DNA from 3 places in the Buttiauxella sp. BIGb0471 genome. Region 3 is predicted to be linked to each of the others. Evidence: predicted binding sites of a transcription regulator. Region 3 holds the regulator's gene; each other region holds the start of a gene.

Region 1 (10,388 bases), on a different contig from region 3:
TTGCATGACTTTAAGATCGTAAATATGGCGTGACTCTAGCACATATTGCTGCCCGGTGTAGGGGTTCTCGTTGGTGCCGAGATAATCGACCAGCAATTCAAAAGGCCGTACTGCCGGGTTGACCACAACCGCTGGCAGCATGAAACATTGCGACAGCCAGGTGGCGTAATAGCCGCCCAAAGAGGAACCGACAACGCCCAGCGGCTCGCCGCCGTGTTCCAGCACCAGCGACTCCAGCAATTCTGCTGCATCGGCAGGATATGGCGGGAGTTCCGGTATCACCATGTTGATATGCGGGTGATGGTGCGCAAGCCACGCTTTAAAGCTGGTGGCTTTGGCTGAACGCGGCGAACTGTTGAAGCCGTGGAGATAAAGTAGCGTAGACATCAATACCCTTCTGAAGCGGTATCTGGGTTAAACACCGCTCCTTTCAGGCGGCAAACCTCAGTCGTCACCTCACCGTTTGGATGAAGTTCAAGCCAGCGCCAACCAGGCTCAATGGTGTCGAGGGTGAAGTTCGCGCAATGAGGCTTAAACTGGACGCAAGTCGATGGCGTTGCCAGCATCCGGCGGCCATTCCAGTCGAGATCTAACTCCTGGTGAATGTGACCACACACCAACGTTTTCACTTTCGGGAATTTCTGCAGCACGTTATCCAACTCTGCGGCATTACGCAGGCTGTGTTGATCCAGCCAGCTACAGCCTGCCGGAACCGGGTGGTGATGCAAAAGTAAGAGAGTATGGCGCTCAGGCGCTCCGGCGAGCTTACGCTCCAGCCAGTCGAGTTGATAATCGCTCAGTTCACCATGCGGAACCCCAAAGACCTGGCTGTCGAGCATGAGAATCTGCCAGTTATCCCCGAGGAAAACCTGTTTCGCAGGTGAAATTCCCGCTTCCAGCAACGAGCTGAACATCGCGGGTTGGAAATCATGATTGCCCGGCAACCAAACACAGGGCGCAGGGATCTCCGCAATGCCTTCAACAAAATGTTGGTAGGCTTCCGCGCTGTGATCCTGGGCTAAATCCCCAGTGGCAACAATAAGATCATAATGACGCTGCTCGGCGAGGATGGCGTCAATAACCGCCTGATAACTCATCCAGGTATTGATACCAAGCAGCGTTTCGTCCTTTCCAGAGAACAGGTGGGTATCTGTAATTTGCAAGATCCTGATCTGGCCCCCACCGGCCACAGGAAGATTTAACAGGCTTTCCAAATGGTGTCCTTAGGTTTCACCCTCACTAACAAACCGGAACCGCCATCGCTCCATGCGCTAAACAATACCGCAGCCAATCGGCCAGAAACTGGTTAATTTGATGCTTTTCGTCGCGTTGATGCAACTTTTTATTAGGATAATCATAACGTGCTTTGAAACGAAAGATCTGCTGACTTGAACACACTTCCGCGACCATAGCGTCATGATAGAGCCTGACGGACATTGACGGCAGGCTCCAGTAGCTTATCGCCGGGACGGTTTGTTCAATTTGCACAAGCGTTGTGTAACGTGTCGACTCAAGAATAGTGAGCCGATACTGGGCGCTACTGACCTGATATGTGACCTTTTCTCCCACCTCGTCAAGACGAGGAAGCAGGCGTCGAAGTTGCGCAAAATTGGTTTCGCACAGGCGCATCATTTCAGGGAAGTCAGGTGTGTAGCGCTTCATGTTTATTTCTTCCACTCTTCTCTTAATTTCTTATGATGCAATTGCAGCCAAAGCAGTGCGATGACTGAAGCCGCGTTGTCGATTTTCCCTTCTTCTACTAACTGATAAGCCTGTTCCCGGCTCACGACATGAACCCGAATATCTTCGTTTTCATCTGCCAGACCATGTATGCCCGTAGCGGTTGTCGAATCGACTTCCCCAACGAGAATAGATAAACGTTCGCTGGTGCCACCCGGGCTTGCCAGGTAGTTGATAACCGGTTTTGTACGACCAACAGACAGCCCGGCTTCTTCTACGGCCTCACGGCGCGCAACGTCTTCGACGCTTTCACCTTCTTCAATCATTCCGGCCACCAGCTCCAGTAACCATGGGCTTTCGCTGGTGTCATACGCTGCAATCCGAATCTGTTCTATCAATACAACTTCGTCTCGCACAGGGTCATAGGGTAGCAGTACTGCGGCATGCCCGCGTTCTAAAATTTCACGTCGGACTTCACCACTCATTTCGCCATTAAACAAGCGATGGCGGAATCGATAAAGATCCAACGAAAAAAAACCGCTATAAAGCGTTTCCCGTGCAATAATTTCAACATCGTTTTTCCCTAACGTGACAAGTTGAGGGTTTTGCTCAGTCATAGTAATTTCCTGATTTTTTATGGTCACGAGTGCGTAATTTCAAGCCAGTTTGACTGCCGTTTCATTTGCTATGTGGTAGATTGATGAAAATTAAGGGCAGATGGCACATTACGCCAAGCAGCCCAGCTGGCAGACTCTGCTAGAATCGGCGATCATTTTCGGCTCTTGTCAGCGCTAACAAACAATATTCTGCTTCACAACAAGGAATGCAAATGAAGAAACTGCTCCCAATTCTTATCGGTCTGAGCCTAACGGGTTTCAGTGCCATGAGCCAGGCAGAAAACCTGATGCAGGTTTATCAGCAGGCACGTGTAAGCAACCCGGACCTACGTAAATCCGCTGCTGACCGTGATGCCGCATTCGAAAAAATTAACGAAGCACGTAGCCCGTTACTGCCACAACTTGGCCTTGGTGCTGATTATGAATACACCAATGGTTTCAATGATTCGAATGGCATCGACTCCAGCCAAACCAGTGGCTCTTTGCAGTTGACGCAAACTATTTTTGATATGTCAAAATGGCGTGCGCTGACCCTACAAGAAAAATCTGCCGGTATTCAAGACGTCACTTATCAGACCGATCAACAAACGCTGATTCTGAATACTGCGACGGCCTATTTTAATGTGCTGAGCGCCATTGATGCACTGTCCTTCACTGAAGCGCAGAAGCAGGCTATTTACCGCCAGTTAGACCAAACGACTCAACGCTTTAACGTTGGCCTGGTTGCTATTACCGACGTGCAGAACGCCCGTGCGCAATACGATAGCGTATTAGCAGACGAAGTGACTGCGCGTAACAACCTGGATAACTCAGTAGAAACGCTGCGCCAGGTGACGGGTAACTACTATCCGTCTCTGGCTTCGCTCAATGTTGATGGCTTCAAAACCAATAAGCCTGATGCGGTGAATAATCTGCTGAAAGAAGCAGAAAAGCGTAACCTGGCCTTGCTGCAAGCTCGTCTGTCTCAAGACTTAGCTCGCGAGCAAATCCGCTACGCAGAAACCGGCCATATGCCAACCGTGGGCTTAACCGCTTCTACTGGCGTATCTGATACCACTTATAGTGGTTCTAAAACCACCACCAGCAGCCAGGCATATAACGACAGCAACATCGGCCAGAATAAAATCGGTCTGAACTTCTCGCTGCCACTGTATAGCGGCGGTTCGGTGACTTCCCAGGTGAAACAAGCGCAATACAACTTTGTTGGTGCGAGTGAGCAACTGGAAAGCGCACACCGTAGCGTGGTGCAAACGGTTCGTTCTTCGTTTAACAACGTGAACGCGTCTATCAGTACTATCAACGCTTACAAACAAGCGGTTGTCTCTGCCCAAAGCTCTTTAGATGCCTCTGAAGCAGGCTATTCCGTGGGTACGCGTACCATCGTTGATGTGTTGGATGCGACCACTACGCTGTATAACGCAAAACAACAGCTCTCCAGCGCTCGTTATAACTACCTGATCAACCAGCTGAACATTAAGGCTGCATTGGGTACGCTTAACGAACAGGACCTTGTTGCGTTGAACAGTGCATTGGGTAAACCAGTGCCAACGACCGCAGAAAGTGTTGCTCCAGAAACACCAGACCAGAATGCGCGTGCTGATGGTTATACTGCTGACACAGCAGCGACCACTGAGACTGCGATGCCTGCAAAAGCGACTCCAGCTTCAGCAACAAGCAAAAAATCAGCTAACCCATTCGCTAACTGATCATAGTTCTCGGGGGTATGACAACATGCCCCCGTCACAACTTACGCACGCGAACGTAAGGCAAAGTAAAGATCTCCCTCCAAACGGCCGTCATCGCTTTAATTTCAACCATTCATCCCCTATTCTAAGCACCATAACCACTGGGCTCAGGACAGAATAATGAAACGGACAAAAATCATAAATCACGCATCGTTCCGCAAAAGCTGGAACGCACGCCATTTGACGCCGGTCGCACTGGCAGTTACCGCTGTGTTTATGCTTGCCGGTTGCGAACAAAATGACGAAACAGTCTCCATGTATCAAAATGCGGATGACTGCTCACAAGCTAATCCAGGCAAAAGTGCCGAATGTACAACCGCGTTTAATAACGCAGTGAAAGAAGCAGAACGTACTGCTCCTAAATATGCATCGCGCGAAGAATGTATCGCTGAGTTTGGCGAAGGCCAATGTCAGCAGGCTCCAGCTCAAGCGAGCATGGCGGGTGAGCAAGCTCAGGCGCAGCCACAGCAAAGCGGCAGTTTCTGGATGCCGTTAATGGCAGGTTACATGATGGGTCGCCTGATGGGCGGCGGTGCAGGCTTTGCACAGCAACCTCTGTTCACCTCCAAAAACCCGGCAAGTCCGGCTTACGGCAAATATGCTGATGCCAGCGGCAAGAGCTATGGCGCAGCAACGCCAGGCCGCACCGCGACCGTCCCTAAAACAGCGATGGCACCAAAACCTGCGACTACCAGCACGGTGACTCGTGGCGGTTTCGGTGACTCCGTAGCCAAACAATCGACGATGCAACGCAGCAACAGCGCAACAGGTTCTTCTCGCTCCATGGGTGGCTAAAAAATTATGGAAAGAATTGCGATTACTGAGCGCCCGGACTGGCGCGAGAAAGCCACAGAATACGGTTTCAACTTCCACACCATGTATGGCGAGCCGTACTGGTGTGAAGACGCTTATTACCAGCTGACGCTTCCACAGGTTGAACGCCTGGAAGAAGTGACTGCTGAACTGCATCAAATGTGTCTGAAGGTTGTCGAAAAAGTCGTGAGTAGTGATGAGCTACTGGCTAAATTCCGCATCCCTAAACACACCTGGGAGTTTGTGCGCCAATCATGGCGTACCCAGCAGCCATCACTTTACTCGCGTCTTGATATCGCGTGGGATGGCGTGGGCGAACCTAAACTTCTGGAAAATAACGCCGATACGCCAACCTCTTTGTATGAAGCGGCATTCTTCCAGTGGATCTGGCTTGAAGATCAAGTTCAGGCTGGGAATCTCCCGGCAGGAAGCGATCAGTTCAACAGCCTGCAAGAAAAGCTGATCGAGCGTTTTGCTGAGTTAAAACAACAGCACGGCTTTAATCTGGTGCATTTTGCCTGCTGCCAGGACACCGTAGAAGATCGCGGTACCGTCCAGTATTTGCAAGACTGCGCAGCCGAAGCAGAAGTGGCGAGCGAATTCGTCTACATGGAAGACATCGGTTTAGGCGAGAAAGGCCAGTTCACGGATTTGCAGGATCAGGTTATCAGTAACCTCTTCAAGCTCTATCCGTGGGAATTCATGCTGCGTGAGATGTTCTCCACCAAACTCGAAGATGCTGGCGTTCGCTGGCTGGAACCTGCCTGGAAGAGCATTATCTCCAACAAAGCATTACTGCCAATGCTGTGGGAAATGTTCCCGGACCATCCCAACTTGCTGCCTGCTTATTTCGCCGAAGATAACTATCCGCAGATGGATAAGTATGTCGTGAAGCCTATCTTCTCTCGCGAAGGGGCAAATGTGAAGATCATCGAAAACGGCGAAGAAATTGCCCGTGTCGATGGCCCATACGGCGAAGAAGGCATGATCGTCCAGCAGTTCTATCAGTTGCCTAAATTTGGCGATAGTTATGTGCTGATCGGAAGCTGGCTCATCAACGATCAACCGGCGGGGATCGGCATTCGTGAAGATCGCGAATTAATCACTCAGGATCTATCACGTTTCTATCCGCATGTGTTTGTAGAGTAATAAGTTAAAGGCGCGAAATTCGCGCCTTTAACTACCCTATCTGAACTGAAAGCATACTTAACGATCCCATCTCAATACCGTCTGTCGGCAGCGTAATCGGCTCTTTGCCATCCCATGCCCCGAGAACATACAATAACGGCAGGTAGTGATCCGCTGTTGGGTTAGATAACGATCCGCCTTCATGCTGGAGATAGTTCACCAACGGGTGTTCAGCGACTGGCCCAAGCCATGTGAGATTATCTTTCACGTACTGGTTAAACGACTCAGCCCATGGATACGGCGTGTTTTCACCGTGCCAGCGTGCAGTGCGCAGGTTATGAACCACGTTGCCACTGGCAATCAGCATGATGCCCTGATCGCGCAGCGTCGCCAGCTTGCGGCCTATTTCAAAATGCCATGCGGCTGGTTTCGTGCTGTCGATACTGAGCTGCACCATGGGAATATCAGCATTCGGGTACATTTTAATCAGCACGCCCCAGGAGCCATGGTCAAACCCCCAGGCTTCTTTATCCTGCATGACCGGAACAGGAGCCAGTAAGTCGACTAACTGCTGGGCAAGCTCAGGCGAACCGGGTGCCGGATAATGAGTATCGTAGAGAGCCTGCGGGAAACCACCGAAATCATGGATGGTTTTTGGCGTTTCCATTGCCGTCACACCCGTGCCTTTAGTGAACCAGTGCGCAGATACCACCACAATTGCTTTCGGGCGCGGTAAGGTCTCTCCCAAATGGTGCCATGCCTGGGTATATTGGTTATCTTCCAGCACGTTCATTGGGCTACCGTGTCCGAGGAACAGCGCAGGCATTCGTTGAGTTGTCATGGTGGTGTCCTTTAATCAGGTCATTCAGTTTATGAAAACTACAGTACGCGTTTTTGCGTTATGAAGAACTCAGATAAGCATGATGAAGATCTTCAGGAAATTTGAATGTAAGCGATGTGTAAAGCTTCTCAACTGGCTCTCGATTTTTATCACGTCGCCCATTAATATGAATGAGAATCATTATCAAAAGGAGTGATAAATGTCAGTACCCTTGATCCTGACCCTATTAGCCGGGGGAGCCACTTTCATAGGCGCTTTTCTTGGCGTGCTTGGCCAGAAGCCATCAAACCGTGTGCTGGCATTTTCCCTCGGTTTTGCAGCCGGCATAATGCTGCTTATCTCGTTGATGGAGATGCTGCCTGCCGCGCTTCACACCGAAGGAATGTCGCCTGTGTTGGGCTACGGTATGTTCATGGTGGGCCTGTTGGGCTATTTCGCCCTTGACCGCGCCCTGCCCCATGCACATCCGCAAGATTTAATGGACAGCAAACCGCAGCCTCGCAATTTGCGTCGCACGGCGCTGTTGCTGACACTCGGCATTAGTTTGCATAACTTCCCGGAAGGCGTTGCAACCTTCGTGACGGCCAGCAGCAATCTGGAATTAGGAATGGGGATAGCACTTGCCGTAGCGTTGCACAATATTCCTGAAGGTTTAGCTGTTGCAGGCCCGGTTTACGCGGCTACCGGTTCGAAACGAAAAGCCATTTTCTGGGCGGGAATTTCAGGACTTGCGGAAATTCTCGGTGGTGTACTGGCCTGGTTGATTTTAGGCCCGATGGTTTCGCCGGTTCTTATGGCTGCCATTATGGCCGCAGTGGCAGGTATTATGGTTGCGCTGTCGGTGGATGAACTGATGCCGCTTGCCAAAGAAATAGACCCGCACAACAACCCGAGTTATGGCGTGCTTTGCGGTATGGCAGTGATGGGGTTTAGCCTGACGTTATTGCAAACCAATGGGATTGGTTGAAAAAAAGCCCGGTGTAGAAACCGGGCTTTTTGCTTTTTAGCTTAACTTTCTTAGATAAAAGTTAGCTGGCTTTGCGTTCATGAGCCTGACGGTATTCCACCAGATCTTCAATCGTCACCACAGCCATGTTGTGCTCACGGGCAAAGGTGATGCACTCAGGTGCACGCGCCATGGTGCCATCATCATTGGTCAGTTCACACAGCACACCGGCAGGCTTGAAGCCAGCAAGCGTCACTAAATCGATAGTCGCTTCAGTGTGGCCACCGCGAGTTAACACGCCACCAGGCTGAGCACGCAGCGGGAATACGTGTCCCGGGCGGTTCAGGTCGCTTGGTTTTGCGCCATCAGCAATGGCGGCACGAACAGTGGTAATACGGTCTGCGGCAGAAACACCGGTAGTCACGCCGGTTGCAGCTTCGATAGTCACAGTAAACCCGGTGCCATAGGCACTGGTGTTGTTCTCAACCATCATTGGCAATTCGAGTTGTTTACGGCGTTCTTCAGTCAGGCACAGGCAAACAATACCGCTACCGTGGCGAATGGTCAGAGCCATTTGCTCAACGGTCATGGTTTCCGCAGGGAAAATCATGTCGCCTTCGTTCTCGCGATCTTCATCGTCAAGAACCATAACCCCGCGGCCATCACGTAGTGCTTCAAGAGCGTGTTCTACGCGCTGTGTAGGGTTGCCAAATGCAGAAAGGAGCGTCTGATTCATGGTAAAAAAACCTCATTAAAATTATGGTTACCAGAATCAGGGCAGTCTTAGGAGCTATAAAAATAACGTGAGCAGGCTTAAAAGCTTGAGCTTAGTCGTTACTCTCTCCCATCCGGACTATAACCGTCGGCTCCGGAATTACACCGGATCTGCTGACCTCCAGATTGCTCTGGAGCGCTCGCGGGCTTTCAGCGTTCGCTGATTTACCGCCGGTGGGGAGTTACACCCCGCCCTGAGAATAAGCAGACTTACTATAACGCCGATGATTTTCTCTGGCAACGCCAAACCTTAGAACATTTCGGGTTTCTAAGGAGGCTCTCAGGCATTACAATTAATGCTAATACCGTAAGACAATCCCGTAAGATTATGGAAGCCGCTATGATTGACCCGAAAAAAATTGAACAGATAGCTCGCCAGGTCCACGAGTCAATGCCGAAAGGGATTCGTGAATTCGGGGATGATGTCGAGAAGAAAGTTCGCCAGGTTTTACAGTCACAGTTAACGCGTCTGGACCTGGTTAGCCGTGAAGAATTTGATGTGCAGACGCAAGTGCTGCTGCGCACTCGCGAAAAACTGGCATTACTGGAACAGCGTTTGAGCGAGCTGGAAAGCCGTAACGTTCAGACTCCGGATATCCCACCGCCAACAGAACCACAGATGTAAAAAACGCCCCGGCTGGGGCGTTTTACTTTGCGTGGTAGAGACTCAATTTCGTGGCTTACGCCTCGTGGCTCTGAATCTTTTTAATGATGTTGGTGGTTGAACAACCATCTTCAAAGTTCAGCACCATCACCTCACCACCGTTAGCCCAGACTTCTTTACTCCCGGCGATATCATCCGGTTTGTAATCGCCACCTTTAACCAGCAAATCAGGCAACACTTCGCCGATTAAACGCTGCGGTGTGTCTTCTTCAAACAATACGACCCAATCCACGGCTTCCAGCGCACCTAACACGATCATACGTTGATCCTGCGGGTTCACCGGGCGGGTTTCGCCTTTCAGGCGACGGGTAGAAGCATCGCTGTTGACCGCAACAATCAGGCGGTCGCCAAGCTTGCGAGCATTTGCCAGATAAGAAACATGACCTGCGTGAAGAATGTCAAACACGCCATTGGTCATCACGACTTTCTCACCGCGTTTACGTGCATTCGCCACAGCGACTTTCAGCTCTGCTTCGGTCATTACGCCAAAACCTGAATCGGCACGCCCACGCACAGCGTTTTCCAGCTCAATTGGCGAAACCGTAGAAGTCCCCAGTTTGCCAACGACTACGCCTGCTGCCGCATTTGCAAAGAAACACGCTTCTTCGAGCGAATTACCCGCAGCAAGCGTTGCCGCCAACACGCCGATCACGGTATCACCCGCACCGGTCACATCGTAAACTTCCTGGGCCTGAGTCGGCAGATGGAACGGCTTGATACCCGGCTGCAATAACGTCATACCGTGTTCAGAACGCGTGATCAGCAGAGCAGAAAGATCGTACTCAGCAATCAGCTTCATACCACGTTCTACCAGCTCTTCGTCGCTCTTACACTTGCCGACGACCGCTTCAAATTCAGAGAGATTTGGTGTCAGCAGCGTTGCACCGCGATAACGATTGAAATCAGTCCCTTTCGGGTCAATCAGCACAGGAACGTTTGCCGCACGCGCAAGGCAAATCATTTGCTGCACGCTTGCTAATGCGCCTTTGGCGTAGTCAGAAAGCACCAGCGCACCAATGTGCGGCAACGCCTGGCTGATACGTTCATGCAGTGGCTCTGGATCAACCCCCTCAAAACCCTCTTCGAAGTCGAGGCGAATCAGTTGCTGATTGCGGGAAAGTACACGCAGTTTGGTGATTGTCGGATGAGTCGGCACAGATACGAAATCGCATTTAACGTT
Region 2 (10,388 bases), 610 kb from region 3:
AACTCAGGGCGGCAAATCAGCTAAAGCTGTGCGTAAATACTTCCCGAATGCAACTATCCTGGCGCTGACCACCAATGAAGTGACTGCTCGTCAGTTAGTTCTGAGCAAAGGTGTGATTCCACAGCTGGTTAAAGAAATCGCCTCTACTGATGATTTCTACCGTCTGGGTAAAGAAGTTGCACTGGAGAGCGGTTTAGCTCGTAAAGGCGACATCGTAGTGATGGTTTCTGGTGCATTAGTACCAAGTGGCACCACCAATACTGCGTCCGTTCACGTACTGTAAATTTCCTGTGAACGAATAATTTGCTAAAAAAGCGCCTTCGGGCGCTTTTTTTATGGGGTTTAATAGACTGTCTGAAATAAAAATCAAATCGGCTTGCTCTATTTAAGATGCAATTTAGTAAGATGAATCCGATTAAAATCCTCTGTTTTTTCTATTTTTTTTAGTTTTTAGCCCCGGTTCGGTGTTTCTTTGAGCGAACGATCAAATTTAAGTGCATTCCCATCAAAAATTTATTCTCAAGATAAAAAACTTTGTGTAATACTTGTAACGCTACATGGAGATTAACTCAATCTAGAGGGTATTAATAATGAATCGTACTAAACTGGTACTGGGCGCGGTAATCCTGGCTTCTACTATGCTGGCAGGTTGTTCTTCTAACGCTAAAATCGATCAACTGTCTTCTGACGTTCAGACTCTGAACGCTAAAGTTGATCAGCTGAGCAACGACGTGAACGCAATGCGTTCTGACGTTCAAGCTGCTAAAGACGACGCAGCACGCGCTAACCAGCGTCTGGACAACCAAGCTCACTCTTACCGTAAGTAAGAGTACTTGTATTAAAATGGCGCACATTGTGCGCCATTTTTTTTGCCTGTCATTCCTGTTCCCGTAAAAACTCCGCTAGTTCATCACCACGCTGTTTTGTCCGCTAACCAGACTTCCGCTACCGTTCGGCGCTATCGTGCCGCCAGTGGACGCTTTGACGCTCTGTATTGGCGTGATGTTAACCGGTTGCGATGGCACCCCCTGCGGCGCATTCACCAGCACCGGATAACCCGCTCGCCGTACAATAGCGCTATCAACCTGCGCCTTGTCGCTCATAGAGTTATCGATGAACGATGCGAAAGAGGCATTAATCGCAATCGGCACGGTCTGTGGGTTTTCCCAATCATTGCGCGACAGCGGTTGATGCACTTCCACAAATCGCCTGCCGTCCGGCTCAATAGTAAATTTCACCGGCTCATTAATGATTTGCACTCGTGTGCCCCAGGCCACCTGGCTAAACAGCGCCTTAATATCTGGCGCCCGCATGCGCATGCAACCAGAACTCACGCGCAACCCAATGCTGTTACGTGCGTTGGTACCATGAATCAGATATTCACCCCCACCCTGTTCAAGACGCAGCGCATAGCGGCCAAGCGGGTTATTCGGCCCGGCAGGGACCACTGCGGGCAACGTAATTCCTTGCGCGGCAGAACGTGCACGAATATTCGCCGTCGGCGTCCAGGTCGGATTAGGGATTTTCTGGCTGATACGCGTCACCATAACCGGTGTTTCACGCCCAAGCTGGCCAATTCCCAATGGATAGACTTCGACACGATTCTGCCCTGGCGGATAGTAATACAGCCGCAGTTCAGCAAGATTAATCACAATACCGACTCGCGGCGTATCCGGCAGGATCATTTGAGAAGGAATGGTCAATTCACTGCCCGGTTTTGGCAGGAAAGGATCGACAGTATTATTTGCCTCCAGAAGTAATAACACGCCGGTATTATATTTCGCGGCTACCGCTTCGAGGTTTTTACCATCATTCGGAACTATATAAGTTTGATTCACGCCAATAATCCGGCTGCCCGGTGGCGGGAGTAAATAATCAACAGCCCATGCCGACTGGCTTGCAGCCAGGGCGCTTACCAACATAAGTGTTATTTGAGAGAACGCGCGTTTCATACTGAATTCCTGTATTCACCGGCTGAACGCCGGAATGCTGAAAGCCATGCGAGGCAATAAAATTACCTCGCGTTAACAGGATGAAAGCTGTTCTAAGAGTTTAGCTAAGATTGGTGGCTTTGGTGCGGATTGCGCGGATCATTGCCTCAAGCCCCTGAGAGCGAGACGGCGTAAGATGTTGAGCAAGTTCAAGTTTCTCAAACCATGGGCGCACATCAAACGCGACAATATCCTGCGCAGTCATCTGTTGGTAGAGAATAAATACGATAGCAATCAGCCCTTTGACAATCGCGGCGTCACTGTCACCCTCAAGCGTAATCACGCCATCCGGCTGCTGATGCATCACAATCCACACCTGGCTTTGGCAGCCCTGAATGGTATTTTCCGCTCTATGTTCAGCCGGTGGTAGTTCAGGTAACCGCCCACCAAGCTCAATGATATAGAGATATTTCTCTTCCCAATTACTACAGCGGCTGAAATTCTTCAGCAGTTTTTCTTTGTCTGGCAACGTAGCCATGGCTTTCTCCGTGTTAGCCCAGCAGGCGATGGATGCGTTGTAATCCCGTAACCAGGCGGTCCACCTCTTCTTCGGTATTGTACATCGCAAACGAAGCACGACACATTGCCGGAACCTTGTAGAACGCCATCAACGGCATCGCGCAGTGGTGCCCGGTTCGTACCGCAATACCATAGTTATCAAGGAAGCTGCCGACATCATAAGCATGATGTTTACCGAGGTTGAACGCGATAACACCGAGCCGCTGCTCAGGGCCATAAATCGTTAAATCCGGCACCGCTTGCAACGACTGCTGCGCGTAGCGCATAAGCGATTGCTCGTACTCGCCCACCTCTGCCAACCCCAGATTTTCAACATATCGCAAAGCGGCACCCAGCCCAATAATCCCGGCTGTATTTGGCGTTCCCGCCTCAAAACGCCACGGAGCGGCGGCGTAAGTCGTACCTTCTGTGAGACTCACACTGGCAATCATCGACCCGCCCCCTTCCCACGGCGGCATGTTTTGCAGGATTTCTTCACGCGCATACAGCACGCCAATTCCCGTCGGGCCGTAAATTTTATGACCGGAGAAAAGATAGAAATCGCAATCCAGTGCCTGCACATCAATGGCGTGATGCATGATGGCCTGCGCACCGTCCACCAGCACTTTTACGCCGGCCTGATGCGCAGTCGCAATCATTTGTTGTACCGGGTTTTCGGTGCCCAGTACGTTTGAAACATGCGTAATCGCCAGCAGTTTTGTGTGCTCATCAATCAGCGTCGGGAACACTTCGAGTTGTAACGTGCCGTCCTGATTGAGTGGGATAACGCGCAACGTCGCTCCCGTGTGTTCGCACAGAATTTGCCACGGCACGATATTGGCGTGGTGTTCCATCGCAGAAATAATAATATTATCTCCGCGCTGAATATTGGCTCGCCCCCAGCTGTTGGCAACCAGATTGATCCCCTCAGTGGTGCCTCGCACAAAGACAATCTCTTCAGGAGATCGCGCATTAATGAAGCGCGAAACCTGATTGCGCACGTTTTCCATGAGCTGCGTCGCTTCCGCGCTCAGCGTATGTATCCCGCGATGCACCGCCGCGTAACCGTGGCTGTAAAAGTCCAGTTCAGCGTCGATAACCGCCTGCGGCTTTTGCGCACTGGCCGCGCTGTCTAAATAGGCCAGCGGCTGGCCGTTGACTTCGCGGCTCAGAATGGGGAAATCAGCCCGCACCCGTTCGATGGAAAAACTCATGCATCGCCTCCCGCAAAGCGCTGGCCGATCCGCGCCAGAACCTGCTGTTTTAATGCTTCGTCGCGAATACTTTCCGTAAGCTGCGCGGCGAAGGCATAAATAATCATCTGTCTTGCGGCCTCTTCTTTAATGCCGCGCGAACGTAGATAGAACATCTGTTCGTCGTCGATGCGACCGATAGTCGCGCCATGACTACATTTCACGTCATCGGCATAAATTTCGAGCTGTGGTTTGGTGTCCACTTCCGCCAGACGCCCGAGCAACAGGTTATTGTTGGTCATCTGTCCATCGGTTTTAATGGCATGTTGAGCCACTTTAATCATGCCGTTGAACACCGCACGGCCTTTGTCACGCACGATAGTTTTGTGCAGCTGACGGCTATTGCAATAACCCTTGTTGTGCTCAAGCCAGGTTCGCGTGTCGCACACTTCGTTATTTATCGGCAACGCCAGGCTGTTCATGCGTAGTTGCGTGTTCTCGCCGTTAAGTTGCGTACTGGTGTTGTGGCGCAACACCGCTGCACCCAGCAGGAAGCTATTACTCTCAACCGTCGCATCCTGGCCGACCACTAAATCGTTATGAGCGAAGTGATAGCTCTGCGCATTTTCAAACGCCATTTTGTCATGGTGCAACTGGCTGTTTGCGCCGATTTCTGCGGTAAAGCGGGCACCCGTAAAATGCGCATGCTCGTCAAAACTCACGTAGTGCTCGATAACCGTCGCGTTTGCGCCTTCGCCCAGAGATAAATGGTGGCGATAATGTGCCGTATTCATCTCACCCTGCGCACTCCCCCGGCTGACGTGCATTAGCAACAACGCTCTTGCTGGGCTGTGATTACGCGCCACGCGAATATGCGTCACCGTTTCGGCGAGACTCTCGGTAAGATGCAGGAATACTTCACCCTGCACGGCGGCGGGCAGCGAGTCCCGTTGTTCATCGACGGTCACATCAAAACCACTGTGGGTAATATCGTCGCTCAGTTCACGGTTGAATCGCCCATCAACAAATACCAGCCGCCATGCGTCTACCGGCAATGCCAATTTATCGCGCTGAATTTCGCTCAACGATTCCTGCACAGGCAGAACAAACTGGTTATTCAGCAACCCATCAAGAGGCGTGTATTTCCAGTTTTCATGTTTGCGCGTCGGCAGCCCCAGGCGCAGCATTTGCTGCATATGTTCCTGAGCTTCTTTGCTGCGTTTATCACCCTGCGTTTCAAACAAATGATGCCATTGTTGCAGGGCATTGCCGTTACTGCTGTTCGGTAAGCCAGCCATAACCCTGCTCCTCCAGTTGTTTCACCAGACTGAAATCACCCGATTTCACGATTCGGCCCTGATACAGCACATGAACAAAATCAGGTTTGATATAGTCAAGGATACGCTGGTAGTGCGTGACGATAATGAATGAACGGTTGCCATCACGCAGGGAATTGACCCCTTCTGCGACAATTTTCAGCGCATCAATATCCAGCCCTGAGTCGGTTTCATCGAGAATACAAAGTTCAGGTTCCAGCACCGCCATTTGCAGAATGTCGTTGCGTTTTTTCTCACCACCAGAGAAACCAACGTTCACCGAACGCGTCAGTAAATCTTCTGGCATTTTCAGTAATTTGATTTTCTCTTCCATCAAATCCTGGAAATCAAAGCGGTCGAGTTCTTCTTTGCCCCGATATTCGCGCACCGCATTCAGCGCGGTTTGCAGGAAGAATTGGTTGCTGACGCCGGGAATTTCTACCGGATACTGAAATGCCATGAAAATGCCTTCGCCCGCTCGGTCTTCCGGCGATAATTCCAGTAAATCTTTGCCTTTGAAATGCACCTGCCCGCCGGTGACTTCATAATCTTCACGCCCGGCAAGCGTTGCGGAAAGCGTACTTTTCCCGGAGCCGTTCGGCCCCATGATGGCGTGTACTTCGCCCGGTTTTACTTCAAGGCTTAAGCCGCGCAGGATCTCTTTGTCCTCAACGCTTACCTGTAAATCTTTAATGCTCAGCATAATTTTCCCTTAATTCTTATCCGACACTGTGTTCGAGGCTAATCGCTAATAATTTTTGTGCTTCCACTGCGAACTCCAGCGGTAATTCCGAGAACACGTCTTTACAGAACCCGTTGACGATCATTGAAATCGCATCGTCCTGGGCGATGCCGCGTTGCAGGCAATAGAACAACTGGTCTTCACCGATGCGCGATGTCGTCGCTTCGTGCTCTAGCTGAGCAGTATTATTGCGGCACTCAACATACGGGAAAGTGTGCGCGCCGCTGTCCGGGCCAATAAGCATCGAATCGCACTGCGTAAAGTTACGGGCGTTGGTCGCTGTAGGCATGATTTTCACCAGTCCACGGTAGCTGTTCTGGCTATGCCCGGCAGAGATCCCTTTCGAGATAATGGTCGATTTGGTGTTTTTGCCGATGTGGATCATTTTGGTGCCGGTGTCCGCCTGCTGATGCCCTGCCGTCAGCGCCACCGAGAAGAATTCGCCGATGGAGTTATCACCGCGCAGGATCACACTCGGGTATTTCCAGGTGATTGCTGAACCCGTTTCAGACTGCGTCCAGGACATCTTGCTGTTCGCCCCTTCGCACAACGCACGCTTGGTCACGAAGTTGAGAATGCCGCCGGTGTTGCCGTCGCCCGGGAACCAGTTCTGTACGGTCGAGTATTTCACTTCAGCATCTTTATGGATGATGACTTCCACTACCGCTGCGTGAAGCTGGTAGCTATCGCGCACGGGAGCCGAGCACCCTTCGATATAACTGACATAACTTCCTTCGTCGGCGATTAAAATAGTGCGTTCGAACTGGCCGGTTTTTTCGGCATTGATGCGGAAATAAGTTGAAAGCTCCATTGGGCAACGCACGCCTTTCGGCACATAAATGAATGTGCCGTCGGAGGCCACTGCTGCATTTAACGCGGCAAAGAAGTTGTCGTTGCTGGGAACCACAGTGCCGAGATATTTTTGCACCAGTTCAGGGAACTCATGAATCGCTTCGCCAAAGGAGCAGAAAATAATGCCCTGTTCGGAGAGTTTTTCACGGTAAGTGGTCGCCACAGAAACAGAGTCAAAAATGGCATCCATGGCGATATTCGAGCCTTCATGCACCGGGACACCAAGCTGTTTAAACGCCTCTTCCACTTCGCCCGTCAAATACGCATTGCTGCCGGGTTGCTGAACCGCACCCGGTTGCGACTCGCAGTTATCGTCGCAACTCCCGCACGACGGCGCAGAGTAATAGCTGTAATCCTGATAGTTTAGCTTTTCGTAATTGGCTTTCAGCCAGTGTGGCTCTTCCATTTCAAGCCAGGCACGATAAGCACTCAGGCGAAATTCCAGCATCCACTCGGGCTCATTACGCCGCGCAGAGATCGCCCGCACCACATCTTCGTTGATGCCGTGCGCCATTTCGTCGGTTTTCAACTGGGTGAAAAAGCCTTCTTTATAAGAATGGCTGCCCGCCCAGGTTTGCACTTCTTCAGACGTTTCAGTGTTACGTGACATAATCCCGCCTACACCCCAAAGCTTTCACCACAACCACATTCGTGTTGTGCTTTCGGGTTGTTAAATTTGAATATTTCGTTTAATCCTTCATGCACATAATCGACTTCCGTTCCGTCGATAAACGGCATAGCTGAAAGCGGAACCCACAGCTTTGCGCCGTCCGTCTCAAAAAGTAGGTCGTCAGGGTTAGGCTCTTTTACGGTGTCCAGCACGTAGCCAAAGCCCGCGCATCCAGTTTGTTTGATACCCAGACGCACGCCCAAAAACCCCGGCTGTTGACTTGCCAGTTTGCGAATATGTGAGCACGCATCAGGCGTGAGCGTTAGCCCCTTCCAGGCGAAGTCAGTGGGGTCGAAGCTACCGGTTTGCACATCCATAGTTCACCTCTTTTATGTTTTGCCGCCCAAAGGCCAATACCCTATGTTAATGATAACAATTATCAATACAACATCCTGATAACAGGGGTATTCATGAAATGCTGCATTTTTAGGCGTATTAACTAAGGATAGACCCTGCTGAAACTCTTGCAGGTGGTGAAAAGAGCTATTTAACCCACTGAATTGAGAAGGATTTAAATACCGGGCGAATGATTAGGTGATAGAAAGTAAAAGATGTATAGAGAATACCGATTTAAGTGATTGGTGGTTCCAGTGAGCACGATGTTCTTCATCGTCAATGCATAGATGCGTGTTCGCAATACCAGGCGGGTGTTGAATGTTCATTAAGGGGAGTGGTGCGCAATCACAACTTAGGCTATTTTCATTTTCATCAAATACATCTCACCCTGATTTTGTTTAGGGGTTATCTGGCTAGAAATGAGGCTTTTATGAAAAACTTAATACTGGGTGTGATAGCAAAAATTTCTAAAATGGATGCCGAAGCCAAGCAACTGGCGGCAAAAGTCGAAGCTCAGTCTTTGCTGATAGGGGCATTGTTACTGACCATCGGTAAAAATGGCGGTATGAATGAGATGCTTGAAAACGTCCGAAAAGCAATCAATGCAGCTTTAGATGCGGCTGACACTCCCCTGAAGACTGACGCTGAGATACTTTTAAATGAATTCAACAATCTTATTTTGTTAACGCAACTCATGGAAACAAACGATGCTGAGATTGACCTTGATGCTTTGAAGAGCATACCCGGAGAAACAGCGACGGACTGAGTTTATATTAGGGTGGTAAGGCAAGGCATGTCCTTGCCTTTTTGATAAATTGCAATCCGGTAAAACGCACAAAAGATAATTTGATGATAACCATTACAACCGAAAGGTTAATTTTGCGTCCGCATACCATCATGGATTTTGATGTGTGGTATCTGATGTATGCTGACCCTAAAATTTCCACGTGACGAGCTCTCCAGGGTCGGTTACCGTATTTATGATGAGTGTTTATATAAAGGAGCGGAGTGCTTCAAGCTCAAGCGTTTATGGGAAAAGTAATCCACTATTCCCATTTTTCCAAATATTAATAACCGGCAGCTTTGTTAGCCGCTTTTATACGCTTATTCCTTGAGTCTTTTTCATTTTTATCAGTAGCCTGCATTATTCCACCAGCAGCATCTATCCAATCACTTGCTGTACACCCGGATAGTGTCAGGCTCAACATAAGCGCAAACATATACTTCATTTTAACTCCCTTATTTTCTGTCAATGTATAAAAAACGTCCGTGTAATACGCAAAGTATTTGACGCTGAATACGTTATTTTGACAAAAAATTTAAACATGAGCAAAAGGGAATAAGAAGCACAACTGTTTTGCGCATGACGTTACACACTAAAATGCACCTGCAACGCCACGAAATTCGTTATCAAGAAGCGTTGAGAGCTGCCTTATTTGCCTCAAGTGCATCAACCGCACATTGCTGATCCAGATGCCCGCCTGGTGCACCGCCAATACCAATCGCGCCAATAGTCTGGTTATCGACTTTCACAGGAACTCCGCCGCCCAATAATAAGAAGCCCGGAATATCGCGCATATTCTGTGCACCCGCGTTATCCTGAGCACTTTTCATCACATCGCCAGTGGTATTTTTTGTGGTCAGCGCGGTATACGCTTTCATACGGCTGGCCTCAACGGTGTGCGGGCCTGCGTTATCCATGCGCTTAACCACTTTCACTACACCCGCGCGGTCAACAATCGTTACCGCTACGTTGTAGTTTTTGGCGCTACAAGCCTGGATGGCGCTTTGGGCAAGCTTGTCAGCAAACTCGAGAGAGAGATTCTTTTCAGTCAGAACATTACTGGCAAATGCAGGCATTGCCGCCATGCTACTGAACAGAGCAGCCGCTAACAGGATGGATTTTTTCATGGTTTCTTCCCTCAACTCGGAGTGATTAATTGACAAGAGTTAAGGTAACCAACTGCGCGAGTCGAAACCATTCGGGCGAATACCTGGCAAACCTGGTAATTTTACGTAGTTCCTTTTAAACCGCCGTAAACTTTAATCAGTTTCGCCAGAGAATTAATCTCCAGCCGGGCAAATAAACTGGCTCGATGCGCCTCCACGGTTCGTGGTGATAACGAAAGATCGCGCGCCATTTCTTTATTTGATTTGCCCTGCATGATAAGCGCCATCACTTCCTGTTCTCGGGCAGAAAGCGTGGCCAGTTTCGCCTGCAAATCGGCCACGCTTTCACGTTGTTGCTGGGTAAGCTTCTGCTGCTCAAATGCCGCACCGACTGTTTCAATCAACAAGTCCGCATCAATAGGTTTGGTGAGAAACTCAAAAGCCCCGTTTTTAAACGCTCGACGGCAAAGATCGATACTGCCATGGCCGGTCATCATGATAATCGGCAAGGTACTTCCCCTTTGCTCCCAGCTTTCAAGCAACGTAATACCCGATTTACCAGGCATACGAATATCCAAAAGCAAACACCCGTTCAGATGCTGCAACTCAGGCTGAGACGCCAGAAAACTTTGTACGCTGTCATAGGCCTGCGTTTCCCAGCCCATCGTTGCCAGAAGAGCGCTTAATGAAATGCGGATTGCCTCGTCGTCGTCAATTAAGTAGATTCGTTGCGCCATCACGCCTCCTGCTGTGTGAGAGGGAAAACCAGAGTGAAACACGCCCCGCCACTGGCGCTGTTTTGCGCCTGAATACTGCCATTCAACCGCTGCACCAGCGTTTCCGTCAGGGCCATTCCTAGCCCAAGTCCATCTTTACGCGTGGTAAAGAAAGGCATAAAAA
Region 3 (10,388 bases):
GCTGCGCCCTAATCCAGATAAATTGCTGGAGCAGGTCAACCGCCCATCGCGCGGCAAGTTAAAGATTTTCTTCGGCGCGTGTGCAGGTGTAGGGAAAACTTACGCCATGCTTCAGGAAGCGCAGCGGTTGCGAGGACAAGGGCTAAATATCCTGATTGGCGTGGTAGAAACTCACGGCCGCCAGGAAACTGCCGCGCTGCTGAACGGGCTGAATATTCTGCCGGCAAAACGGATACACCACCGTGGGCGCTGGGTTCAGGAGTTTGATCTCGATGCGGCGCTGGCACGTAACCCGGCGCTGATCCTGATGGACGAGCTGGCGCACAGCAATGCGCCCGGTTCGCGCCACCCTAAGCGTTGGCAAGATGTGGAAGAGTTGCTCGACGCCGGGATTGATGTGTTCACCACCGTCAACGTTCAGCATCTTGAAAGCCTGAACGATATTGTTGGTGGCGTGACGGGAATTCAGGTGCGCGAAACGGTACCCGACCCGATTTTTGACGCCGCCGATGAAATCGTGCTGGTCGATTTGCCGCCGGATGATTTACGCCAGCGCCTGCACGAAGGGAAAGTGTATATCTCAGGCCAGGCCGAACGCGCCATCGAGCACTTCTTCCGTAAGGGGAATTTGATTGCGCTGCGTGAACTGGCACTGCGCCGCACCGCCGACCGCGTTGATGATCAAATGCGTGCCTGGCGTGATAACCAGGGCGAGGAAAAAGTCTGGCACACGCGAGATGCCATTTTGCTGTGTATCGGCCACGGTTCCGGTAATGAAAAACTGGTGCGCACCGCCGCGCGCCTGGCGGCAAAACTAGGCAGCGTCTGGCACGCCGTTTACGTCGAAACCCCGCAGCTTCACCGGTTACCTGAACATCAACGTCGCGCTATTTTGGCCTCGCTTCGCCTCGCTCAAGAGTTGGGGGCTGAAACCACCACGCTTGCCGATCCGGCAGAAGATAAAGCGATTTTGCGTTACGCGCGCGAGCATAATCTCGGCAAGATTATTATCGGTAGACGCACAACACGACGCTTCTGGAGCCGTGAATCCTTTGCCGATCGTTTAGCCCGCCGTGCGCCAGACCTTGATCTGGTGATTGTCGCCCTTGACGATAAACCCTCTGCCGTCTCTCCTTCCGCCCAGGACACTCGCAGCTTTAGCGAAAAATGGCGTGCGCAATTGCGCGGCTGTGGCGTCGCCGTCGCCCTTTGCGCGGTAACGACGTTTATCGCGAATCAATGGCTGATGGGTTTCGATGCCGCTAACCTGGTGATGCTTTATTTGCTGGGTGTGGTGATTGTGGCGCTGTTTTATGGCCGCTGGCCTTCGGTTCTTGCCACCGTCATTAGCGTACTGAGTTTCGATTTATTCTTTATTGCTCCTCACGGCACACTAGCGGTTTCTGATATCCAGTACCTGTTAACGTTCGCCGTTATGCTGACCGTTGGCCTGGTTATCGGGAATCTCACGGCGGGCGTGCGCTATCAGGCGCGCATCGCTCGTTATCGTGAGCAGCGTACGCGCCATCTTTATGAGATGTCTAAAGCCCTCGCCGCAGAACGTACGCCGCAAGATATAGCTGCGACCAGCGAGCTGTTCATCAAAAACAGTTTTCACGCCCGCGCCCAACTTTTACTGCCGGATGAGAACGGCGTGTTAGTGCGGGCTAATGGGCAGAGTGAACCGCAAAACTGGGACGAAGCGATTGCCCGCTGGAGCTTTGATAAAGGCCAGCCCGCAGGTGCTGGGACCGATACTTTACCCGGCGTGCCGTATCAAATTCTGCCGCTGAAAACGCCGGAAAAAACACTCGGCTTGCTTATCGTCGAACCCAATAATTTACGCCAGTTGATGATTCCTGAGCAGCAGCGCCTGCTGGAAACTTTCACCCTGCTGACGGCGACGGCGCTGGAAAGATTTTTGCTGACCGCAAGTGAAGAACAAGCCCGGCTTTCGAGCGAACGCGAGCAAATTCGTAACTCGCTGCTCGCCGCCCTTTCGCACGATTTGCGTACACCTCTGACAGTGTTGTTTGGGCAGGCGGAAATTCTGACTCTGGATCTGGCATCCGAAGGCTCTAAACATGCGCCGCAAGCCAACGATATTCGCCAGCATGTGCTCAATACCACGCGCCTGGTCAACAATTTGCTGGATATGGCGCGGATTCAGTCTGGCGGATTTAACCTGCGCAAAGAGTGGTTAACGCTGGAAGAGGTGGTCGGCAGCGCGTTAAAAATGCTGGAGCCAGGACTGGGCGGGCGACATATTGATTTGGACTTACCTGATCCTCTGCTATTGATTCATGTTGATGGCCCACTCTTTGAGCGGGTGCTGATAAACCTGCTTGAGAACGCGGCAAAATACGCAGGCTACCAGGCCAAAATTGGCATTCGCGCGCAAGCTCTGGCTGATAAGCTGGACGTTGAAGTCTGGGACAGCGGGCCGGGTATTCCTGTTGGCCAGGAACAAAAGATTTTTGATAAATTCTCCAGGGGTAACAAAGAGTCGGCGATCCCGGGCGTAGGTTTAGGGCTGGCAATTTGCCAGGCGATTGTTGAAGTCCACGACGGAAAAATTATTGCGGTTAATCGGGTGGAAGGCGGAGCCAGTTTTCATGTTATTTTACCCCTTCCCCCGCAGCCCGAACTTGCTGAGATGAATGAGACGCTGTGATATCCGTTCTTATAGTTGAAGACGAAAAAGAGATCCGCCGTTTCTTGCGCACCGCGCTGGAGGCGGAATCGTTACGCGTCCACGAAGCCGAGACGCTGCAACGCGGTTTGCTTGAGGCCGCGACACGCAAGCCTGATTTAGTGATTCTCGACCTCGGTTTACCCGATGGCGATGGCATTGATTTTATCCGTGATTTCCGCCAGTGGAGTCAGACGCCGATTGTGGTGCTTTCCGCTCGAAGCGATGAGCAAGTGAAAATTGACGCGCTGGATGCCGGAGCTGATGACTATCTCAGCAAACCGTTTGGAATTGGCGAGCTGCAAGCGCGGCTGCGTGTCGTCTTGCGTCGCCATGCAAGCCTTGCGCAGCCCGATCCGGTTTATCAGTTTTCAAATATCAGCGTTGATCTCGCCAACCGTCGCATTACCCGCGATGGCGAAGAAATCCACCTCACACCTATCGAGTTTCGCCTGCTTGCCACACTGCTTAATAACCATGGAAAAGTGCTGACACAACGCCAGTTGCTCAACCAGGTTTGGGGGCCAAATGCCGTGGAACACAGCCACTATTTGCGCATTTATATGGGACATTTGCGCCAGAAGCTGGAAAGCGATCCGGCGCGCCCGGCGCATCTTTTGACCGAAACCGGGATCGGTTATCGGTTTATGTTGTAGATTCTACAAACAAAAAAAGCGCCTTTCGGCGCCTTTTTCTGTTCTACGAATTACTTCGCGTTTTTCAGCACTTCGCTGACAATCTCTACCGCTTCTTTCTCAATTTGTAGACGGTGTTCCGCGCCTAAGAAACTTTCGCAATAGATTTTGTAGGCATCTTCAGTACCAGACGGACGAGCTGCAAACCAGCCATTGTCGGTCATCACTTTCAAACCACCAATGGATGCGCCGTTACCCGGAGCTGCTGTTAAGCGTGCGGTAATCGGGTCGCCCGCCAGGGTGCTTGCGCTCACCATTTCTGGTGAAAGTTTGGACAGTGCGGCTTTCTGCGCGGAAGTCGCAGAAGCTTGCAGACGGTTGTAGCTTGGCGCACCGAAGCGCTCGGCCAGTTCGTCATAATGCTGCTGCGGGTTTTTGCCGGTAACGGCAGTAATTTCGGCCGCCAGCAAGCACATGATGATGCCGTCTTTGTCGGTAGACCACGGAGTGCCGTCGAAACGCAGGAACGATGCCCCCGCGCTCTCTTCGCCGCCAAAACCAAAGCTGCCATCAAACAAACCATCAACAAACCATTTGAAACCGACCGGTACTTCTACCAGTTTACGGCCTAAATCGTTGACCACGCGGTCAATCATTGCTGAAGAAACCAGCGTTTTACCGACCGCAACATCTTTGCCCCACTGTGGGCGATGCTGGAACAGGTAATTAATCGCAACTGCAAGATAATGGTTCGGATTCATCAGGCCAGCAGGCGTGACGATACCGTGGCGGTCGTAATCCGGGTCGTTAGCAAATGCCAGATCGAATTTGTCACGCAGCGCCAACAAACCCGCCATTGCGCATTCGGAGGAGCAATCCATGCGGATAGCGCCATCTTTATCGAGATGCATAAAGCGGAAGGTTTGATCGACATGATCGTTAACAATCGTCAGATCCAGATTGTAGTGTTTCGCGATGCGCTGCCAGTATTCGATACCGGAGCCGCCGAGCGGATCAACACCCAATTTCAGACCCGATTTCTGGATGGCGGCCATATCAACGATGTCCACCAGCCCTTCAATAAACGGCTGCACCAGATCTTGTTCTTGTACGTGACCGCTTGCCCAGGCTTTATCCAGAGAGATGCGTTTTACATCTTTCAGACCCGCCGCCAACAATGCGTTGGCGCGATCTTCAACCACTTTGGTGACGTTGGTATCAGCCGGACCACCATTTGGCGGATTGTATTTGATACCACCATCTTCCGGCGGGTTGTGCGAAGGCGTGATGACGATACCATCGGCCTGTACGCCACCGTTTTTGTTATGCGTCAGAATAGCGTGCGAGATGGCAGGCGTTGGCGTGTAGCCATTTGCCTGTTGCACAATGACATCCACACCGTTTGCAGCCAACACTTCGAGCACGGAGATAAACGCCGGTTCAGATAACGCGTGGGTATCTTTGCCAACGTAGCACGGCCCGGTAATGCCATTTTTTGCACGATCTTCAGCAATCGCCTGAGCAATTGCCAGAATGTGAGGTTCATTGAAACTATGACGTGCCGCACTACCACGGTGGCCGGAAGTTCCGAACTTCACCGCGTGTTCGCTATTCCCCACTTCAGGCTTCAGCACGTAATACTGGGCCGTCAGTTGGGCTACGTTAATCAAATCGCTCTGTTGTGCCGGTTGTCCTGCACGAGGGTGGTTAGCCATTGGCCTTTCCTTCTGACGCGAGGTGTTAAATTGTGCCGCAAACCTTTTCAATCAATTCCGCCGGGAATTGCATTGATTGCATGATGTGTTCGATCATGCTGCATTTACGGCCTGTATTGGTATTGGTGATAACCCAGTATGGCGTACCTGGGACATGCTTAGGTTTGGTCTGGTTGCCGTTTTGCAGCAGCGTTTGCTCGTTACCTGCAAAGTAGACACGGGTGCGACCATGCAGCGACTCGGTCGCTTCACCAAAAGCATGAGCATCTAAGGTATACAGAGTCGAAAGCACCATCATGAAACGGTTAACGGCTTTCTTTTGCTCCGCATATTCATCAGACAGCAGCAATTCACGCACCGCACGAACACGATCGCGTGCTTTGTTTACGGGTTTGGCTTCCGGGGCAGGTGCAGCAGTTGCCGCCGTCTGGCCGGTAGATGCAGGTGTAGCAGGAGTTTGCCCGGCGGTAAATTTCAACATGCGCCGTAAAATATCGGACGCGCTTTCACCAATGTGCTGCGTGTGGCTGGCAATGTAGCGATAGAGCTCGTCATCAACTTCAATTGTTTTCATCTTAATCCAGTGCGATATCTTTTCTGAATACAAGTTGTTGGGATTATAAGGACAAATCCCAACCTCGGGTAGCGCCAAGCTTTTGTCACCCCACAAAGTCAGACTAAACTGGAAATTTGCGGCAGTGCGGCAGAATGCCGTTATGATACCCTAACCTCACGAAGTAAAAAAAAAGAACTTTGCCATGAAATTGAATGCTCGCCTGCAAACTGCGCAACAATTGACTAGTAATTCTCCCATCGTCCTCATCCACGGTCTTTTCGGTAGCCTTGATAACCTGGGCGTGCTGGCCCGTGACCTTGGGCAGGATCATTCTTTGCTGCAAATCGATCTTCGCAATCATGGATTATCGCCACGTAGCGATGAAATGAACTACTCTGCAATGGCGCAGGATGTTGTCGAAACGCTTGATGAGTATGGCATTAAGAAAGCCATTATTATCGGCCATTCCATGGGCGGGAAAGTGGCCATGGCGTTAACAGCTATCGCCCCAGAACGTATCGATAAACTAGTGCTGATTGATATCGCCCCGGTGGATTATCAAGTGCGCCGCCACGACGAAATTTTCGAAGCGATCAATGCAGTTAGCCGCGCAAACGTGAAAACTCGCCAGCAAGCCGCCGTCGTTATGCGCGAGCATCTTGATGAAGAAGGCGTGATTCAGTTTTTGCTGAAATCCTTTGCTGACGGCGAATGGAAATTCAATGTGCCGGTGCTGTGGGAGCAATATGAGAATATTGTCGGATGGAAAAACATCCCTGCCTGGAACGAACCGGCGCTGTTTATTCGCGGTGGTGCATCTCCTTATGTTGACGAATCTCACCGCGAGCAGCTGCTTTCGCAGTTCCCACAGGCCCGTGCGCATGTAGTTGCCGGTGCTGGTCATTGGGTTCACGCCGAAAAACCTGATGCTGTTTTGCGCGCAATTCATCGTTTTATCGGTGAATCCGTAGCAAACTGATTAAAAACAAACCGACTGGCCGCAAGTTGCGGCTAACGCGTTGGCGCGCAAGCCATGCTGATGTATGATTGCGCGCTAAATTGCGCCAGAGCACCCCGCTCAGTGCCACCTGAATTCCCTGTCAGTAGTCTAATCATGGCAAAAGAACAAACGGACCGTACTACATTAGATCTGTTCGCGGACGAGCGTCGCCCGGGGCGACCAAAAACAAATCCGCTAACGCGTGATGAGCAATTGCGTATCAACAAACGCAATCAACTCAAGCGCGATAAAGTACGCGGCCTGAAGCGAGTGGAGCTAAAGCTCAATAACGATGCGGTAGATGCTCTCAACCAACTGGCTGAAGCGCGCAACATCAGCCGTAGCGAGCTGATTGAAGAGATACTACTCGCACAACTGAAGCAGCATCTCAGTTAGTTTTAGTGCTATGTCCTGGTATGCAATGTTGCAGTCTGTGCACACCGGGGCGATAGCAGTTTCCGCACCACGAAGTGTTCTGCTATGATTGCCCTATCTGTGGCCAAATAGCAGCCACCATACCATTAAGTATCAAGAGGTTATTTTACTCATGGCAATCGTAGGCATTTTTTTCGGCAGCGACACTGGTAACACCGAAAATATCGCGAAAATGATTCAAAAACAGCTCGGTAAAGAAGTTGCTGAGGTGCATGACATTGCTAAGAGCAGCAAAGAAGACCTGGAAGGCTTCGATATTCTGCTTCTCGGCATCCCAACGTGGTATTACGGTGAAGCACAATGCGACTGGGATGATTTCTTCCCGACGCTGGAAGAAGTTGATTTCAATGGCAAACTGGTTGCTCTGTTCGGCTGTGGCGACCAGGAAGATTACGCAGAATACTTCTGTGACGCGTTAGGCACTATCCGCGACATCATTGAGCCACGAGGCGCAGCTATCGTCGGTCACTGGCCAACGGCGGGCTACCATTTTGAAGCCTCTAAAGGTCTGGCTGACGACGATCACTTTGTTGGTCTGGCTATCGACGAAGATCGTCAACCAGAACTGACGGCTGAACGCGTTCAGAAATGGGTCAAACAAGTTTCTGACGAGCTGAACCTGGCAGATATCATCAACGCCTGATGCCAGATGTGGCGCAACTATTGGGTTGCGTCACATTGATAGATATTATCGATTAAAATAATCGCTACAAATTTTTAACTTTTCAGTTTGTCCCTGTACAATGAACTCCTGATCAAAAAGCTAGCAAGGCAAACAAATCGCGACTCAGCCGCCATTTTTTAGCTTGATTATGCATAATACTTGCGGTTCCCATTTAGAAATGGCAGTTCTATAATGAGACGCATTCATCTTAACGCTCACCCTGAGTCCGAGCGAATCGTTAAGCAACAGGACAATTTCCGCATGACTGACAATAATACCGCATTAAAGAAGGCCGGCTTGAAAGTCACGCTTCCGCGATTAAAAATCCTTGAAGTGTTGCAAGGGCCGGTGAACCACCACGTCAGTGCGGAAGACCTCTATAAACGTCTGATTGATATGGGCGAAGAGATTGGTCTCGCCACCGTTTATCGTGTACTAAACCAGTTTGATGATGCAGGCATTGTGACTCGTCATAATTTCGAAGGCGGAAAATCCGTGTTCGAACTGACGCAGCAGCATCACCATGACCATCTGATCTGTCTGGATTGCGGCAAGGTTATTGAATTTAGTGATGATTCAATCGAAGCCCGCCAGCGCGAAATCGCATCACGTCATGGCATTCGTCTGACTAACCACAGCCTGTACCTTTACGGTCACTGCGCTGAAGGTGATTGCCGTACTGATGAAAACGCACACGAAATCAGCGAAAGGTAATCTGCATCTTTTGGCATCTGATTCAGCTGCCAGATGTAAAAAAACCGGTGAGGAAGCTCACCGGTTTTTTTATGGCTTACGCACTACCATTATTTGTTGTTAGCGCGAATCTCTTGCCAGATTTTATCGCACTTGGCTTTGACCGCCTGGTCATTACCCGTACGAGTTGCCTGGATGCAGTTCTGGTAATCCAGGGTACGAACCGTTTCTTTCTTCGCGAAATCCTGATGCTCTTTTTCCTGAGCCAGTACATTCAACACGCTTTGGCAGGCCTGAATTTTATCCGGGTTACCTTCTGCGGTGTTAATACAGGCGCTATACGCTTGTTTCAATTTAGTATCTTCCGGAGCCGTTTTAGGTTGTTGCTGCGCACACGCACTCAAACCTAACGCCATCACCACTGTCAGAACGATTTTTTTCATGCTTGATATCCTTAAGAAATCCGGGCGTTTTCACGCCCGGATTCGAATCAGAAGATGGTGAACGGTGCGATAACAATGAATTTCACGTCACGCTCATCCTGGAAGATGTTGCCGTAACCACCGCCCCAGCTTGGGATGTCGGAATGGTTGTCGTATTGAGTGAAGTGCAGTTTGAACAGAGTGCCTTTCGCACGGCCATCCTGAACGGTATACAACGCATCAAGGCTGTACGCAGATTCTTTCAGGCGGTTATCCGCATCATAGTAACCGTCTGTGGTTGGTTTGGAGCTTGGTTTAGCATCCCATGCGTAAACATAAGATGCACCCACTGCCCAACCCGCAAGATTCCAGTTGCTCAGGTCATACATCGCGCCCGCAAATACCGCTTTTTCACCGTTGGCGTTGAAGTCAGAGCGGTTATCCCACCACACATCAAGACGACCGTTGGAAGAGGCGTAGGTTGGCGTCATACGCTGCAGGAAGTAGCCCTGTTGGCCATCGGCCTTAACCACGGTTCCTTCAAGGCGCAAATCAACCTGACCGACTCTGTATCCGAGAGTCAGTGCCTGCAACCATGCTGTGCCGTCGTAAAGATCGTTCACGCTGCCGTCAGAAACTTTGTCACGCGTGCCGTAGAACTGGTAGCTGGTGGTTAACGGGCTGCCCGCGATATCAAATTTGTAGCTCGCCTTGGTGAAATACTGATCAACATAACCTTCAGCCTGACCAAATGCAGCCTCAAGAATCAGGTCATTTTTGAAGTCATATTTCGCGCCAAGGGAATGTAAATATTCTACTTTGGTGTTCTTATCGTTCTGATAGAACTTGTCCATTTCCAGGTGCCACGGAGCTTTATACTCGTTGGTCCACATGTAGGAGAAGCTCAACGCACCAGAATCGCCATAGTCAAAGTTTGCACCAGCTTCTGCGCCCTGGTAAGTACCCGGCATAAAGCTCCAGTGTGGTGCTAACAGAGTTTGACCGGTTGGCTGAATGTAACCACCACGCGCCCATACCGGGCCGTATTTGAATTTAGCTGCTGCTTTATAGAGGCTGATGCCGCTCTTATCGCCGGAATAATCTTCGTCATAAGCTTTGTTAGAAGAGGAGAATGCGATTTCGTTTGGGTGACCGCTGTTAGCGTTTTCTGCCATTTCGATAGCAGTAAAGGCCGCAACGTCCAGACCAAACATGTCTGCGGCATAACCTGACTGGAAGTCCAGGTTTGCGTTCCATGTGGAGTGCGCAAGGTTAGTTTCGTATTTACCCGTTGTGACGTCTTTACGGTCACGCTCACGCTGCCAGTAATAAACGCCGCCGGTCAGCGTTGAATCATCAATAAAACCTGCTGCCGTTGCCTGAGGGATGACCACTAATCCTGAAAGAGCCGTAACACCTGCGATTGCAAGCGCCAGCGCACTACGTTTGCCACTAAACGTACGCATAGAAAATTCCTCTTTGACGAATAAATAATCGCTGGACGTTAAAAGACGTCATGTAGCGAAAAAAGTAAAAATGCCTAACGGCTAAAGCGGTTATGAATATTTGCCCGCAT

The links. The regulator Fur, encoded in region 3, represses iron uptake genes when iron is present. The targets are predictions, from matches to a motif close to ATAATAATGAGAACNACTATCAA.
Region 1: zupT (zinc transporter ZupT) is a predicted target of Fur. The motif match lies at 6,989-7,011, and genes of this name have one in related genera.
Region 2: sufA (Fe-S cluster assembly scaffold SufA) is a predicted target of Fur. The motif match lies at 7,623-7,645, and genes of this name have one in related genera.

The regions. Positions count from the first base shown of each region.
Region 1 is NZ_JANUEU010000007.1:31,052-41,439, reverse strand. Features, by position in the region: gene yqiA (esterase YqiA) at 1-387, opposite strand, end outside; gene cpdA (3',5'-cyclic-AMP phosphodiesterase) at 387-1,214, opposite strand; gene M2371_RS18900 (DUF1249 family protein) at 1,240-1,662, opposite strand; gene nudF (ADP-ribose diphosphatase) at 1,665-2,297, opposite strand; gene tolC (outer membrane channel protein TolC) at 2,504-4,003, shown strand; gene M2371_RS18885 (DUF1190 family protein) at 4,163-4,837, shown strand; gene M2371_RS18880 (glutathionylspermidine synthase family protein) at 4,844-6,004, shown strand; gene ygiD (4,5-DOPA dioxygenase extradiol) at 6,036-6,824, opposite strand; gene zupT (zinc transporter ZupT) at 7,024-7,791, shown strand; gene ribB (3,4-dihydroxy-2-butanone-4-phosphate synthase) at 7,853-8,506, opposite strand; FMN riboswitch at 8,603-8,750, opposite strand; gene ubiK (ubiquinone biosynthesis accessory factor UbiK) at 8,885-9,169, shown strand; gene hldE (bifunctional D-glycero-beta-D-manno-heptose-7-phosphate kinase/D-glycero-beta-D-manno-heptose 1-phosphate adenylyltransferase HldE) at 9,225-10,388, opposite strand, start outside.
Region 2 is NZ_JANUEU010000002.1:736,710-747,097, reverse strand. Features, by position in the region: gene pykF (pyruvate kinase PykF) at 1-283, shown strand, start outside; gene M2371_RS10135 (major outer membrane lipoprotein) at 591-827, shown strand; gene M2371_RS10130 (L,D-transpeptidase family protein) at 903-1,952, opposite strand; gene sufE (cysteine desulfuration protein SufE) at 2,053-2,469, opposite strand; gene sufS (cysteine desulfurase SufS) at 2,483-3,703, opposite strand; gene sufD (Fe-S cluster assembly protein SufD) at 3,700-4,980, opposite strand; gene sufC (Fe-S cluster assembly ATPase SufC) at 4,955-5,701, opposite strand; gene sufB (Fe-S cluster assembly protein SufB) at 5,718-7,202, opposite strand; gene sufA (Fe-S cluster assembly scaffold SufA) at 7,211-7,579, opposite strand; gene iraP (anti-adapter protein IraP) at 8,029-8,364, shown strand; gene M2371_RS10090 (hypothetical protein) at 8,666-8,827, opposite strand; gene M2371_RS10085 (heme-binding protein) at 9,009-9,509, opposite strand; gene M2371_RS10080 (response regulator transcription factor) at 9,611-10,225, opposite strand; gene M2371_RS10075 (sensor histidine kinase) at 10,225-10,388, opposite strand, start outside.
Region 3 is NZ_JANUEU010000002.1:127,670-138,057, reverse strand. Features, by position in the region: gene kdpD (two-component system sensor histidine kinase KdpD) at 1-2,674, shown strand, start outside; gene kdpE (two-component system response regulator KdpE) at 2,671-3,348, shown strand; gene pgm (phosphoglucomutase (alpha-D-glucose-1,6-bisphosphate-dependent)) at 3,399-5,042, opposite strand; gene seqA (replication initiation negative regulator SeqA) at 5,068-5,616, opposite strand; gene ybfF (esterase) at 5,801-6,577, shown strand; gene ybfE (LexA regulated protein) at 6,713-6,994, shown strand; gene fldA (flavodoxin FldA) at 7,146-7,676, shown strand; gene fur (ferric iron uptake transcriptional regulator) at 7,959-8,411, shown strand; gene chiQ (ChiQ/YbfN family lipoprotein) at 8,501-8,833, opposite strand; gene chiP (chitoporin ChiP) at 8,881-10,278, opposite strand.